Regions from separate parts of the Planococcus chinensis genome, predicted to be linked through region 1. Evidence: predicted binding sites of a transcription regulator. Region 1 holds the regulator's gene; each other region holds the start of a gene.
The links. The regulator LexA, encoded in region 1, represses DNA repair genes until DNA is damaged. The targets are predictions, from matches to a motif close to CGAACATATGTTCG.

Region 1 (3,093 bases):
TGCGAATCGTTGTTACTGCAAGTTGATCTGCGTGGTTTGACATAATAACATCCTCTCACTATCTTTTTTAATCCTATTCTAGTGTAGTCAACAATAGAAAAGAATACAACTAGAAAAGCGCCAGCTGGCTACTCAATCCGGAATGTGCCGGAAGAATGGCGCTAAACTTTGGCGCATCAAAAAAAGAGAATAAGCATTAATTCAAATACTTATTCTCCCGGATATTTTTGATTTTCTCCGGTGTCACATCTGTGCCTTCCGGATCGATCACTTTTACATTTTCAATCGTGCCGCGCATACTCGTGCGGAACGTCTGCAAGTATTCCTGCCGAAGCGCTGATTGCTCTTTGGCTTCTTCAATTGATAAACCGGCCGTTTTGGATTTGCGCGCCAGCTCGTTGATGCGTCTGATTTTTTCTGGAGATAACAAATAGAACCCCGCCTTTCTCTTTCATATCGTACAAAAGAAGCGGAATTTCTGCAATGATTTAGCCCTGTTTCATGCCTTGGAACTCTTTGTAGCGGCGATGGACTGTCGCTTTGCTGGCCTGGTAGCCGAAGCCTTGAAGAGTCACGGCGATTTCATGGAACGTCAACCCGTTCTCCTTCAGGCTGACAATCTGGTCGATCGGCAAATCCAGGCGCTCCCGCCCTTCCGGATTGCCTTTCCCTTTCAGGTTACGCTCAGGTTTGTAGCCGTTCTCCACTGCACGTTTCATGCCGCGCTTGATTTTGGCGTTATGTATTTTGCGTTGGTATTCTTCGACGATCGCCAAGATTTCCAACACCATATCGTCCATGTCATTGAGCGCAATCGGCCCTCCATCAGACAGTGTAAAAACTTCGACGCCGTACTTTTTCATGACATGCAGCAAGGCAATGCGGGCATGCCCGCGGCCAAGGCGGGTTTCATCCTGGATAAAAACCGCCGCAATTTTGTCCCGCTTGATGCTGTTGAGCATTTCCAACAGGCCTTCACGGTCCATTTCATAGCCGCTGTGCTGGTCTGAGAAGACCTGGTCGACCATATAGCCTTGTTCAAATGCGAATTTCAGCAGTTCTTCCTCCTGGCGTTCGAGCGAACTTTCCTGGGTGTCTTTCGTGGTGCTGACGCGGCAATAAACCAATGCAGTCTTCTTCATTCTGCATCACCTGCCAGCTTTATGGTTTCATCTGGGGCGAATTTCAGTTGTTCGCTGGGAATCTTGATCGACTGTCCTGCGACGATTTTCGGAGTGTGTAGATTATTCTCTTCCATGATAGCTTCTATCCACTCCTGATGCGGTGTATTGCCGCTGAATGATTCTGCCAGCGTCCACAGCGTGTCGCCTTCTTCAATCTGGACAAGGCTCATCTGTGGTTCCTGGTTCTTATGGGTGAAGACCGAGTAGAACGAAAATGAAAGGATAAGGGCAAATAATAGAGTTAGATAAGAATTTCTGCGGATGAATGTCATATAAAACGCCTCCTAAGAATGTGTGTTCGGAATATATGTTCTTACTTTAATGCGAACAAGTGTTTTTGTCAACAAATAAATTCGAACCTATGTTTGCATTTCATAGCCCAAGTTGGTATACTATGGGTAGAAAAACATACTGAACAACTAAAAAGAGGTGAAACTGTTGAAAAAAGTATCGAAGCGCCAAGAAGATATTTTAACTTTTATAAAAGACGAAGTCCGGGCTAAAGGCTATCCGCCATCCGTCCGCGAAATCGGGGAAGCAGTTGGCTTGGCATCAAGTTCGACTGTCCATGGCCATCTTGCCCGTCTCGAAAGCAAAGGCCTGATCCGACGGGATCCGACCAAACCGAGAGCTATCGAAATCATCTCTACAGATGAAGCGTTGATCGAAAAAAGCCCGGTTCTGCATGTACCTTTGATCGGTAAAGTAACAGCCGGTGTTCCGATTACAGCGATCGAAAATGTTGAAGAGTATTTCCCGCTTCCCCAGTCCTACGGTACAGAAGACGACCATATTTTCATGCTCGAAATCATGGGTGAAAGTATGATCGAAGCCGGGATTTTCAACGGTGACTACGTTGTGGTGAAACAACAGCAGACTGCGAACAATGGAGATATCGTCGTGGCCATGACGGCAGAAGATGAAGCGACAGTAAAACGCTTTTTCCGCGAAAACAATTATTTCCGCCTGCAGCCTGAAAACTCATCAATGGACCCGATCATCGTTGACCAGGTCACCATCCTGGGCAAAGTGGTAGGCGTTTACCGCCAATTGCATTAATAGCTCGAACAAATAGGAAAACGCTGAGAACAAGCTTCTCAGCGTTTTTTGTTTTCTCTATTCTTTCACCCCTGAAAAAATCAGCATCAGCGGAATGCGCTGCCGCCGGTTAAACTCTTGTTCACTGCTAAAATTGGCACGGACCGGCATGCCTTCCCGCAATGCCGCTACGTTGAATCCGGCTCCCATCAATGCAGTGAAGTAGCTTTCAGTGGTCCGGTGGTGCTTGATGACGGTTTTGTTGATCCAAGGCTCCCGGCGCTCCCCTTCGATGAAATAATCATCGACCCGCCAATCGCCGCGCCTGTCTCCCAGTTCTTTGCTTCCGAACGAGGATGTCGTCAATGGATGCTGGACGGTGAAAACGAATTTCCCGCCCGGCTTCAATGCTTTGTGAATTTCCTGGAATAATGCATTGATATCGGCTATGTAATGGATGACAAAGCGTGAAGCCACTATGTCATAAGCAGCTTCCGGATAAGGGAAGGATGCGATGTCCCTGTGAAAAATCTGGCTGTTGGTTCCTGCCAGGATTGCTTCCGCCTTCTGCTTCATTTGAACTGAAGCTTCAATGCCGGTATAGGATCTTGCACCTCCTCCGAGCAGCTCCCTTCCAAAATAGCCGTCTCCGCAGCCGAGGTCAAGGATTTCCGCACCCGCGAAGTCCCCGAGCAACTCCAAAAAGATCGGCCTTTCGATGGCGTTGTTCGGGCTTTCGTTCCGGTTCCGCCTTGACAGGTATGCCGCTAAAAAATCTTCTTCCTCATAAACGCTCGAACCCCTGTATTCCATTTTTATACCGCCCCTTTTTTATCGATTTCTCTCATTCCTCAAAAAAAAGCATCCACAA
Region 2 (3,093 bases), on a different contig from region 1:
GTTTATGAAAACGTTCACGCCGCTGTCCAAGCAGATCAATTTTACGCAATTGATGCGGGAAATGACCGAAACCATCGGCGCCGAATTGAATTTTCTCCAGGAGCTGCAGAGCGGTCGGTCATTTGCGGACCGCTTTTCCGGGATGGAGGGCATCCGTTTTCCGGTCTATTTCGATGAAGTGTCGACCCGCCGCGTGCTGGTCATGGAATGGATCGAAGGGGCGCGCATCACTGACCTGGCATTTATTGAAAAACATGAACTGGACCGCCACGAAATTGCGGAGCGCCTGTTCATCCTGTTTCTTGAACAAGTCCTGTACGGCGGACAGTTCCATGCCGATCCGCACGGCGGCAATGTCTTGCTGAAGCCGGACGGTACCATTGTGCTGATCGATTTCGGGATGACCGGCACCATTACTAAAAAGGACGCCCAGGCGGTGCTGCGGATCGCCGAAGGTATCATCTTCAAAAATTACGACCAAGTGCTCGATGCCCTCGAAGAATTGCGCTTCCTGCTGCCGCAGGCGAACCGCGAGCTGCTGGCGGACACTATCGCCCGCTTGGTGGCCGCTTATGAATCGAACGAATTGATGCAGATGGACAGCTTTGTCGTGGAGCGGCTGTTCAAGGACATGCAGAACATCGTGCGCACACAGCCCGTCCAGCTGCCGGCCGAGTTCGCCTTCTTCGGAAGGGCGGCATCCATTTTTGTCGGCGTGCTCAACGTGCTCGATCCGGGCATCGACTTGCTGGCGCTTGCACGGCCGCGTGTCATTGAATGGGCGTCTTCACAGCAGGAAGAAAAGCGCGTATTCGGGCGGGGAGATGTCCTTCGCTGGGTGCTCAATGCTTCCGGCCCGTTGCGCGCCTTCCCTCAGAAAGTCATCAATTACCTGGAAGAACCGGAGCGCATGCGCCATTACCTGGAAAACCGGGATGGCAGGGAGCGCGAACACCAGCGCAATCTCCAAAGCCGCATGCTGGCCGGCGTCTTCACTGTGTTGTCCTTTGCCGGGATTTCGGTATCGGTATGGTTTTGGAACGAGCCTTACCTCTGGGTTTCTTCCGGATTTTTCGTCGGCTCGCTCTGGGTCTACCGCTCGATCAAATAATGTTCTGCCTGTGCTGCAACCGGCGCAGGTTTTTTTATTTGCCGGGGGCTCTTGCATTTTCAAGAAATGAGGGTAAAATTAAAAATGAGAACAAACGTTCCCTTTTGAGGAGGTGTTAATCATGCCGTTGATCTCACAAGAGGAAATCGTCCATTTCGAAAATGCGATTTATTTGCCGATGGTGCTGATTGTGCTGGAGCGCGACCGCCTGTTATTTGAAAAAGGGTCTTTCAAGCTGAACCGCCCGTATCTGGAATTGGTGGAAGGGGCGATCCGGCACGTGCAGCAGGAGCTGAAGGAAACAAAGGTCCATATGCGCAAGCACCATATGAAAATGTTCAAGGGCGCACGCGACGATACGTTCACCGAGTTCGTCTTCTTCCACGGGGGCTATGAAGACCATCGGCGCTATCTGAATGTGCGGCTGCGCAACCGGGTGGAGGAACTTCTGCGGATGTATCTGGCGATGGCAAACCGGGAAATGCGATGAACGGAAAAGACGACAAAAAAAGAGGCTGACTGAAGTCTGCCTCTCGTGTATTCCATTCCATCAATCCATCGGATGCTGTTTTCTCGGCGGATATCTGCGCTTCGTCAAATAAACCATTTGGTGCTTATGCACTTGCTGGGCATTTTTGAAAAATCTTCGCAGCGAGCCTGCAAACGAGTGCTGGTTCCGAAGGGCGATCGGCGAAACATCAAGCGGCACGATAGCGCCGTTGCTCAAGTGGATCAAGGTTCCCTTGCCGCTGTCGTCGCTGTCGATCAGTTCGACGGCATCGAAGTTGAGCCAGACCGAGTCGCGGTTCTTCGGCGAATGGGTCGGAAAGAAAATCAGCGGATTGCCGTAATACTCGCCGATGATGACCGGCGGTTTGTGTTTGACCCGGATGGCCTTTTGGGAATAGAGTGTGGCGCTTTCAAGCGAACCTCTATAAAATGTGCAGGAGGAACTGACGATTTTATAGACCGATTCCTCCACGACAAATTCGCTGCGGTCTTCAATTACCCGAGTCCAGTTCCGATGGCCATCCACATACGGTAAAAGTGCATACGTGTTGCTGCAAATCGTATAGGACAAGGGCTGATAATTCTTTCTACCCAATAAAATACACCCCTCAAATTTACTATATATATAACATTATAAGGAAAAAATCAGATTAATCAATCCATTAAAATGGAAAATATAAATTTTTCTGAAAAAATGGTGCGCAACTGAAAACGCCGGCTGAAGAAGGGCACAGAAAGATCGCGAGGCTCTGTGTTCTGAACCAGCCGGTTGGAAAAGCAAGCGCTATAAAACAGAAGCAAGAAGAAAATACATATGAAACAACCGAAAAAGAGCATGGAAAAAACACCCCTTGAAAACTAATACGTCTAATTCATTGGAATTTTCAAAAAACGATTGTCCTTTGAATTTTTTTATTGTATACTAATGAAAAGCATTCGGGGTGATGAAGAATGGAAAACTATTATTCTTATGCTGATTTCATGAAGGCGATGGCCCAGACAAAGAAAACGACTGAAGCGGAAAAACTGCTGAACGATATTTATCTCGATCTTTTCCTAAAGCATGTACACCGTTCGCAGCAAGAAGAGCAATTGATGGCCCTCATCGACGAAGCCCTGGACAATAACGACCGAAACGCATTTATCAAGTACAGCGACCAATTAAAAGCATTGAAACGTGAAGATGAATAGATAAAGATGCTCCTATCGGGGGTGTTCAATAAAAGGCGCAGCGGACCCAAAGTCCACTGCGCCTTTTATATTTCCGCCGGAATTCGGATCGCTTGTCCGGAAATCCGGTTTTATTTTGCCAAGAAAAGCACTGAAAAACATACGTTCGCTTTTTGTTAGGGGTTTTTTAGGGCATATGATAAAATAGAGAGACTGAACGAACGGGAGGACATCTATTATGAAACAGGAATTCAACCTGCAAGCACCCTATGAACCGGCAGGCGATCAGCCGGCAGCGATTG
Region 3 (3,093 bases), on a different contig from region 1:
CCACTGTAGTCGCTCCGATTTTCTTTGTGGCAATCAATTGGCCGATGTCGCGGCGTGAAACTTTCGCTACATCCGGGCTGTTGCCCAGCAACTCGAGTTCATCTGCTGACAAACCGATTTTAATCTTGCCGTCCATGATGGCGATTGTAGCCGGTACCGCTCCGTTTTCACGGATGATGTCTTCAACAATGCGGGCTGTCTCCACGTTTTGCGGATACGGCATGCCGTGTGAAATGATTGTCGATTCCAGAGCCACCACCGGGCGGTTATTGTCCATTGCTTCCTGTACTTCTGTTGAATATGAAATCATTGTTTTCATAAAATCTCCTCCAGTTCTTTTTGTAGGTTCTCTGCGGATAAGGTGCTGCGGACGGTCAATTCGCTTTGAAGCGTCTTGGCCGCATTGACCAGCCCTGCATTTATTATTTCCTTCAATGGCAATTTTTCCATCACAGCATGGATCAAGCCGCCCGAAAATGCGTCGCCTGCTCCTGTTACATCCACTACCGCTGGCACCGTGTGCGCAGCAAAATGGCGGATCCCTTCGATGTTGCCGGCAACGACACCGTCGCCGCCGCCGGTAATCACGATATTCTGTACACCGTGCTCCATCAGTTTTTCACAGGCTGCGCGCCATTCATCCGGCGTCTCGACAGGAGTTCCCAGATAGCGGGCTGCCTCGCCGCGATTGAGGATCAGCCACGAAATGCCGGAAAGATCCGGTCCAAGCCTGTCCATTTTCGGTTCTGAGACCGGGATGACTGCAAGAGGAATATCCCTTGCCTTTGCCAGCCTCTGAATATAGCCGATGGTCTCTTTCGGGCAGTTCAAATCGGCAACGAGGAAACTTGCTCCCATAAGCACGGCCTCGCTGCGCTTGATGTACTCTGGCGTCATGGAGTCGTAGATGGCCATATCCGCCAGCGCCAAGACCAATTCGCCGTCCGGTTGAAGAACAGCAGTATATGTGCCTGTCGCCAGCCCTTCCAGCGCCTTCGTCAATTCAAGGCTCATAAAAGGCGCTGACTGCTCTTCGATCAATCGCCATTCCGGATCGTTTCCTGCAATGGACAGCAATTTGACCGGATGGCCAAGCCTGCCGAGATTCTCCGCCACGTTGCGGGCTACTCCGCCGACGCTTCCGCTAGCAGAAGCAGGATTCGATGTTGCCATCTGGACCGGTTGGCTGAGGCGGAACTTGCGATCGACGTTGGCGCCGCCGATCGAAACTACCACCCCTTCTTCTGGGAGCACATATGCACGCCCTGCAATTTTCCCTTTCCGGATCAATCCGGAAATCAGATTGGCTACTGACGGCCTTGAAAGGTTCAATTGTTCGGCCATTTCCTGCTGCGAAAGGTAGGGATTCCTGCGAAGAAGCGCCAGCACTTCCAACTCTTTTTTAAGCATTTCCACCGCCCCTTTACAAACATTTGTTTATATCATAAACAATTATAATTAAATTTGCAAGCAGTATCCTTCTTTCTTTTTTAAAACGTTGCCAGGTCATTCTGAACATTGCTAAAATAGAAAAGATGAAAGGGGAGATTTAATTGACATCATTTAACGAGAAATTGGCGCGCTATGCAGAACTTGCGGTGAACGTCGGCGTCAACGTGCAGCCGGGTCAGCAGATTTATATCGTGGCTTCATTGGAGGCTGCTCCGTTTGTCCGCTTGGTCACTAAAAAAGCATATGAAGCCGGCGCAAAGCAGGTCCATGTCGACTGGCAGGACGATGAAGTGACGCGCCTGCGCTTTGAACTTGCGCCGGAAGATTCGTTCAGCGAGTATCCTGCATGGAAAGTGCAGGAGCGGGAGCAATTGGCTGAAGGCGGAGCTGCTTTTATCAGCATCGTTTCCCAAAGCCCGGATCTGTTGAAAGGAATTGAATCGAAACGCATCGCCGCTTTCCAGAAAGCAGCTGGAACGGCGCTAAATAAATATCGCCAATATGTACAGTCCGACAAAATCAGTTGGACCGTCTTGGCAGCGGCTTCACCCGACTGGGCAGCCAAAGTGTTTGCAGAACTGCCGGCAGAACAGCAGATGGATGCCTTGTGGGAAGCTATTTTCAAAGCCGTGCGTGCAGACTTGGCCGACCCGGTGGAAGAATGGAAAAAACACGATCAATTGCTGCATACAAAAGTGGATTATTTAAACAGCAAAAAATACGCGAAACTGCATTACACTTCGCCGAATACGGACCTGGAAGTTGCATTGCCAAAAGGCCATCTCTGGTGCGGCGCAGGTTCTATCAATGAAAAAGGCGATGCATTCATGGCGAACATGCCGACGGAAGAAGTGTTCACTGTACCTGATAAGGAAGGCGTCAATGGCTATGTGTCCAGCACAAAACCGTTGAGCTACGGCGGCAACATCATCGACGATTTCAAAGTGACATTCGAAAACGGCCGCATCGTCGAGGTCACAGCAGCACAAGGCGAAGAAGTCTTGAAAGAATTGGTGGCTACTGATGAAGGGTCGCATTACTTGGGTGAAGTGGCTTTGGTGCCGCATCACTCGCCGATTTCCAATTCGAACATCCTGTTCTACAATACTTTGTTCGATGAAAACGCGTCGAACCATTTTGCCATCGGCAGCGCTTACGCCTTTTGCCTTGAAGGCGGAAAAACGATGAGTTCGGATGATTTGCTTGCGCACGGCTTGAACCAAAGCATCACCCATGTCGACTTCATGGTCGGCTCAGAGAAAATGGACATTGACGGCGTGCTTGAAGACGGCACGCGCGAGCCGCTGTTCCGCAATGGAAACTGGGCGTTCTAAGCCTCACGAATTCGACACTTAATTTTTTGCCGGTTATCATGTATACTAAAGAATGATAACGGCAGATGAAGGAGGAGTTATTCCTATGTTAGAAGGCGTCGTGGTAGTTCTTGGTTTTATGGTTGTTATCTTCTTGTTCTTCTTTACGCTTCTGCATTTCCTTGGCAGAGAGCTTCATTCACATGATGCAGAGCATGTAGATCCGCTACCGAAAAAGAGATATTGAGAAAGAGTCCGTTTTCCGCTCAGGGAACGGGCTTTTTTTCTTTTGTTGTACGACTTTTTTATTACATTTTCAAATCATTTA
Region 4 (3,093 bases), on a different contig from region 1:
TGCCCATTAGGCGCGCCGGCAAGACGCGCGTATCGTTCAACACCAGCGTGTCGCCTGCGTGGAGGTGTTCGATGATGTCGCGGAAATGGCGGTGTGTGACTTCGCCGGATTCCTTGTCCATAACTAAAAGGCGGCTCGACGTACGGTCAAGCAGCGGCGTCTGGGCAATCAGGTCTTCCGGCAATTCGAAATCAAAATCATTTACGTTCATGTTAAAACTTCCTTTATTTAGATTCAGGCATTTCCATATTGAAATGCTCATAGGCGGTATGGGTGACAACGCGGCCTCTCGGGGTCCGCTGAATAAAACCGATCTGCAGGAGATACGGTTCGTAGACGTCTTCGATCGTCGTCGATTCCTCGCCAATGCTCGCAGCAATCGTATCAAGGCCGACCGGGCCGCCGCGGAACCGCGTGATCATGCCCATCATCAGCTTGTGGTCGATGTGGTCGAGGCCGAGCGGGTCGACCTGCAGCATCTCAAGCGCTTGTTCGGCGATGGTTTCGGTGATCGTGCCGTTGCCGCGCACCTGCGCAAAATCGCGCACGCGCTTCAAGAGGCGGTTCGCGATTCGCGGGGTCCCCCGGCTTCGACGTGCGATTTCAACCGCTGCGTTCGGGGCGATGTCCGCCTCGAACAATTTCGAGCTCCGTTCGACGATGTCCGTCAGTGATTCCGTGTCGTAATAGTCGAGCCGCGCGTGCACGCCGAAACGGTCGCGCAGCGGCGCAGACAGGGCGCCTGCGCGCGTCGTCGCACCGATCAAGGTGAACGGCGGGAGATCCAGCCGCACCGAGCGCGCGGTCGGGCCTTTGCCGACGACGATGTCGAGGCAGAAATCCTCCATCGCCGGGTACAGCACTTCTTCGATCGAGCGGTTCAGGCGATGGATCTCGTCGATGAACAACACGTCTCCGGGTTCAAGCGACGAGACGATCGCCGCCAGGTCGCCCGGGCGTTCGATCGCCGGACCGCTCGTCATTTTCACGCCGACTTCCATCTCGTTCGCGATAACCGCAGCAAGCGTCGTCTTCCCGAGTCCGGGAGGCCCGTACAACAGGACGTGGTCCAGGCTTTCCTGGCGCATCTTCGCCGCTTCGATGAAAATCTCGAGGTTGTGCTTTACTTTTTGCTGGCCGATATATTGGGATAGGAATTGCGGGCGCAGCGACTGTTCAAAGCGCTCGTCAAATTCCGATATTTCGCCGCCGATTACACGTTCTTCCATGCCGTTCGCCTCCCTTTCATCAAGATTGTTTCAATAATAATTGCAAGGCCTTCTTCATATAGCCTTCCGTATTCAAGTCCAGGTCTTTCAGTTTCGGTTTCACTTTTGCGATTTCGCGTTCCGAGTAGCCGAGGGCGCCAAGGGCGAGCATCGCTTCTTCGAGTTCGATGTCGTCATCCGACAGCAAGCCCGGCGCATCGTTCGAAAGGAACGGCGCATCGAAAAACTCTGCCAGCTTGCCTTTCAAATCGAGGATCATCTGCCGCGCGGTCTTTTTGCCGACGCCCGGGAATTTCACGAGGTACGACTCGTCTTCCCGTTCAATCGCTTCGATGACGTGCTGCGGCTCGCCGCTCGCTAGGATGGCGAGTGCCCCTTTCGGTCCGATGCCCGACACCGAGATGAGCTTGCGGAACAATTCCCGCTGCTCGAGCGTCGGGAAGCCGAACAGGAGATGCGCATCTTCCCGCACATGGTGGTGCAGGAACACCTGCAATTCCTCGGTGCCGAACGAGTACGGGTTCGGGGCGAAGATCTGCCAGCCGACCCCTTGCTGTTCCACTACCAAATATTCAGGCGTCACGCGTGTGACGACCCCTTTTATGTAATCATACATGGACGTTCGCTCCTTCAATTTAACCTATTGATTATAGCATATTTGTTCGCCTTATACGAAATAAACCCGTTCGGAATTTGTCCGTGGTAAGATAAGATTATTATATTGAGAAAGCTGGGATTTCTTTATGAAAAAACTTTACGGCGAACAGCGCCGCCAGATTTTATTGGAGAAATTAAAGACGGCAGGAGCTCCCCTGACCGGCGGCGAACTCGCAACATTTGCGGGCGTTTCGCGCCAGGTCATCGTCAGCGACATGACGCTTCTGAAAGCGCGCAGCGAACCGATCCTCGCGACGAGCCAAGGCTATCTATACATGGACCAAGGAGCGGCCACCGGAGCGAGCCGCCAGATCGCCTGCCGCCACCTGCCGGACGAGACCGAAGAGGAACTGCTGATCCTCGTCGGCGCGGGCGCAACGGTCAAGGACGTCTCGGTCGAGCACCCAGTGTACGGCGAACTGACGGCGGGCATCCACGTCTCGAATGCTGCGGAAGTCGGCGTGTTCATGGAACGCGTGCGCGCCACCGGGGCGAGCTACCTGCTCGAACTGACGGACGGAACGCACCTCCACACCATCACCGGGCCGACTGAATCCGTGCTCGACGCGGCAGTCGACGCGATGCGGAAACACGGGTTTTTGCTGGAGGATACGGAATAGGGTTTATAGAAGGAGCGCGGAATCTTTATGGATTCTGCGCTTTTTTTGTTGGGGGATTTTTTGGGTGCGGTTTATCTGCGATATTAGGGATTTATCTGCGGTTTTATAATTTTATCGGCGATTCTCACGATTTATCGGCGATATTTCGGATTTATAGGCGATTCGCCCTTTTCCGCGGCTTTCTCCAAAACCTTAATCCCTCCGAATGCCGGCTTTTCGCAAGCGAAAAGCGAAAATGCAACTTTACTTGCAGTATTTTAAATTTACTTGCAGTATCCCATATTTACTTGCAGTATCCCATATTTACTTGCAGTATTTCATATTTACTTGCAGTATTTCATATTTACTTGCAGTATTTCTAATTTACTTGCAGTATTCCATATTTACTTGCAGTATTTAAAATTAACTTGAAACATTCCTCCTTTTACTTGTGCCACACCCAATATGCGGCACCCTCCTTTATTCCATCCCCCGCCCACAAAAAAAATCCCGCAGCACCCAGGCTGCGGGACAGATCTTACGAATTCTTATAGACATAATACGAGCCGAGCGTCTTGACTTCGCAGCCGATCGCTGCGAGTTCCTCA

Region 2: a site for LexA is predicted at 1,199-1,212, ahead of ACFSDB_RS10360 (YhjD family protein). Genes of this name have one in related genera too.
Region 3: a site for LexA is predicted at 1,427-1,440, ahead of ACFSDB_RS16905 (carbohydrate kinase). Genes of this name have one in related genera too.
Region 4: a site for LexA is predicted at 1,881-1,894, ahead of ruvA (Holliday junction branch migration protein RuvA). Genes of this name have one in related genera too.

Annotation. Positions count from the first base shown of each region.
Region 1 covers NZ_JBHUFW010000004.1:804,434-807,526, reverse strand. The annotation lists gene tkt (transketolase) at 1-43, opposite strand, end outside; gene ACFSDB_RS06270 (DUF896 domain-containing protein) at 197-430, opposite strand; gene ACFSDB_RS06265 (YneB family resolvase-like protein) at 489-1,142, opposite strand; gene yneA (cell division suppressor protein YneA) at 1,139-1,456, opposite strand; gene lexA (transcriptional repressor LexA) at 1,623-2,243, shown strand; gene ACFSDB_RS06250 (class I SAM-dependent methyltransferase) at 2,301-3,035, opposite strand.
Region 2 covers NZ_JBHUFW010000007.1:84,259-87,351, forward strand. The annotation lists gene ACFSDB_RS10355 (ABC1 kinase family protein) at 1-1,111, shown strand, start outside; gene ACFSDB_RS10360 (YhjD family protein) at 1,233-1,601, shown strand; gene ACFSDB_RS10365 (competence protein ComK) at 1,662-2,216, opposite strand; gene ACFSDB_RS10370 (IDEAL domain-containing protein) at 2,573-2,812, shown strand; gene uvrB (excinuclease ABC subunit UvrB) at 3,030-3,093, shown strand, end outside.
Region 3 covers NZ_JBHUFW010000014.1:56,629-59,721, reverse strand. The annotation lists gene ACFSDB_RS16910 (pseudouridine-5'-phosphate glycosidase) at 1-319, opposite strand, end outside; gene ACFSDB_RS16905 (carbohydrate kinase) at 316-1,410, opposite strand; gene ACFSDB_RS16900 (aminopeptidase) at 1,554-2,786, shown strand; gene ACFSDB_RS16895 (hypothetical protein) at 2,872-3,012, shown strand.
Region 4 covers NZ_JBHUFW010000011.1:242,180-245,272, reverse strand. The annotation lists gene queA (tRNA preQ1(34) S-adenosylmethionine ribosyltransferase-isomerase QueA) at 1-211, opposite strand, end outside; gene ruvB (Holliday junction branch migration DNA helicase RuvB) at 225-1,229, opposite strand; gene ruvA (Holliday junction branch migration protein RuvA) at 1,249-1,845, opposite strand; gene ACFSDB_RS13785 (transcription repressor NadR) at 1,973-2,506, shown strand; gene pheA (prephenate dehydratase) at 3,024-3,093, opposite strand, start outside.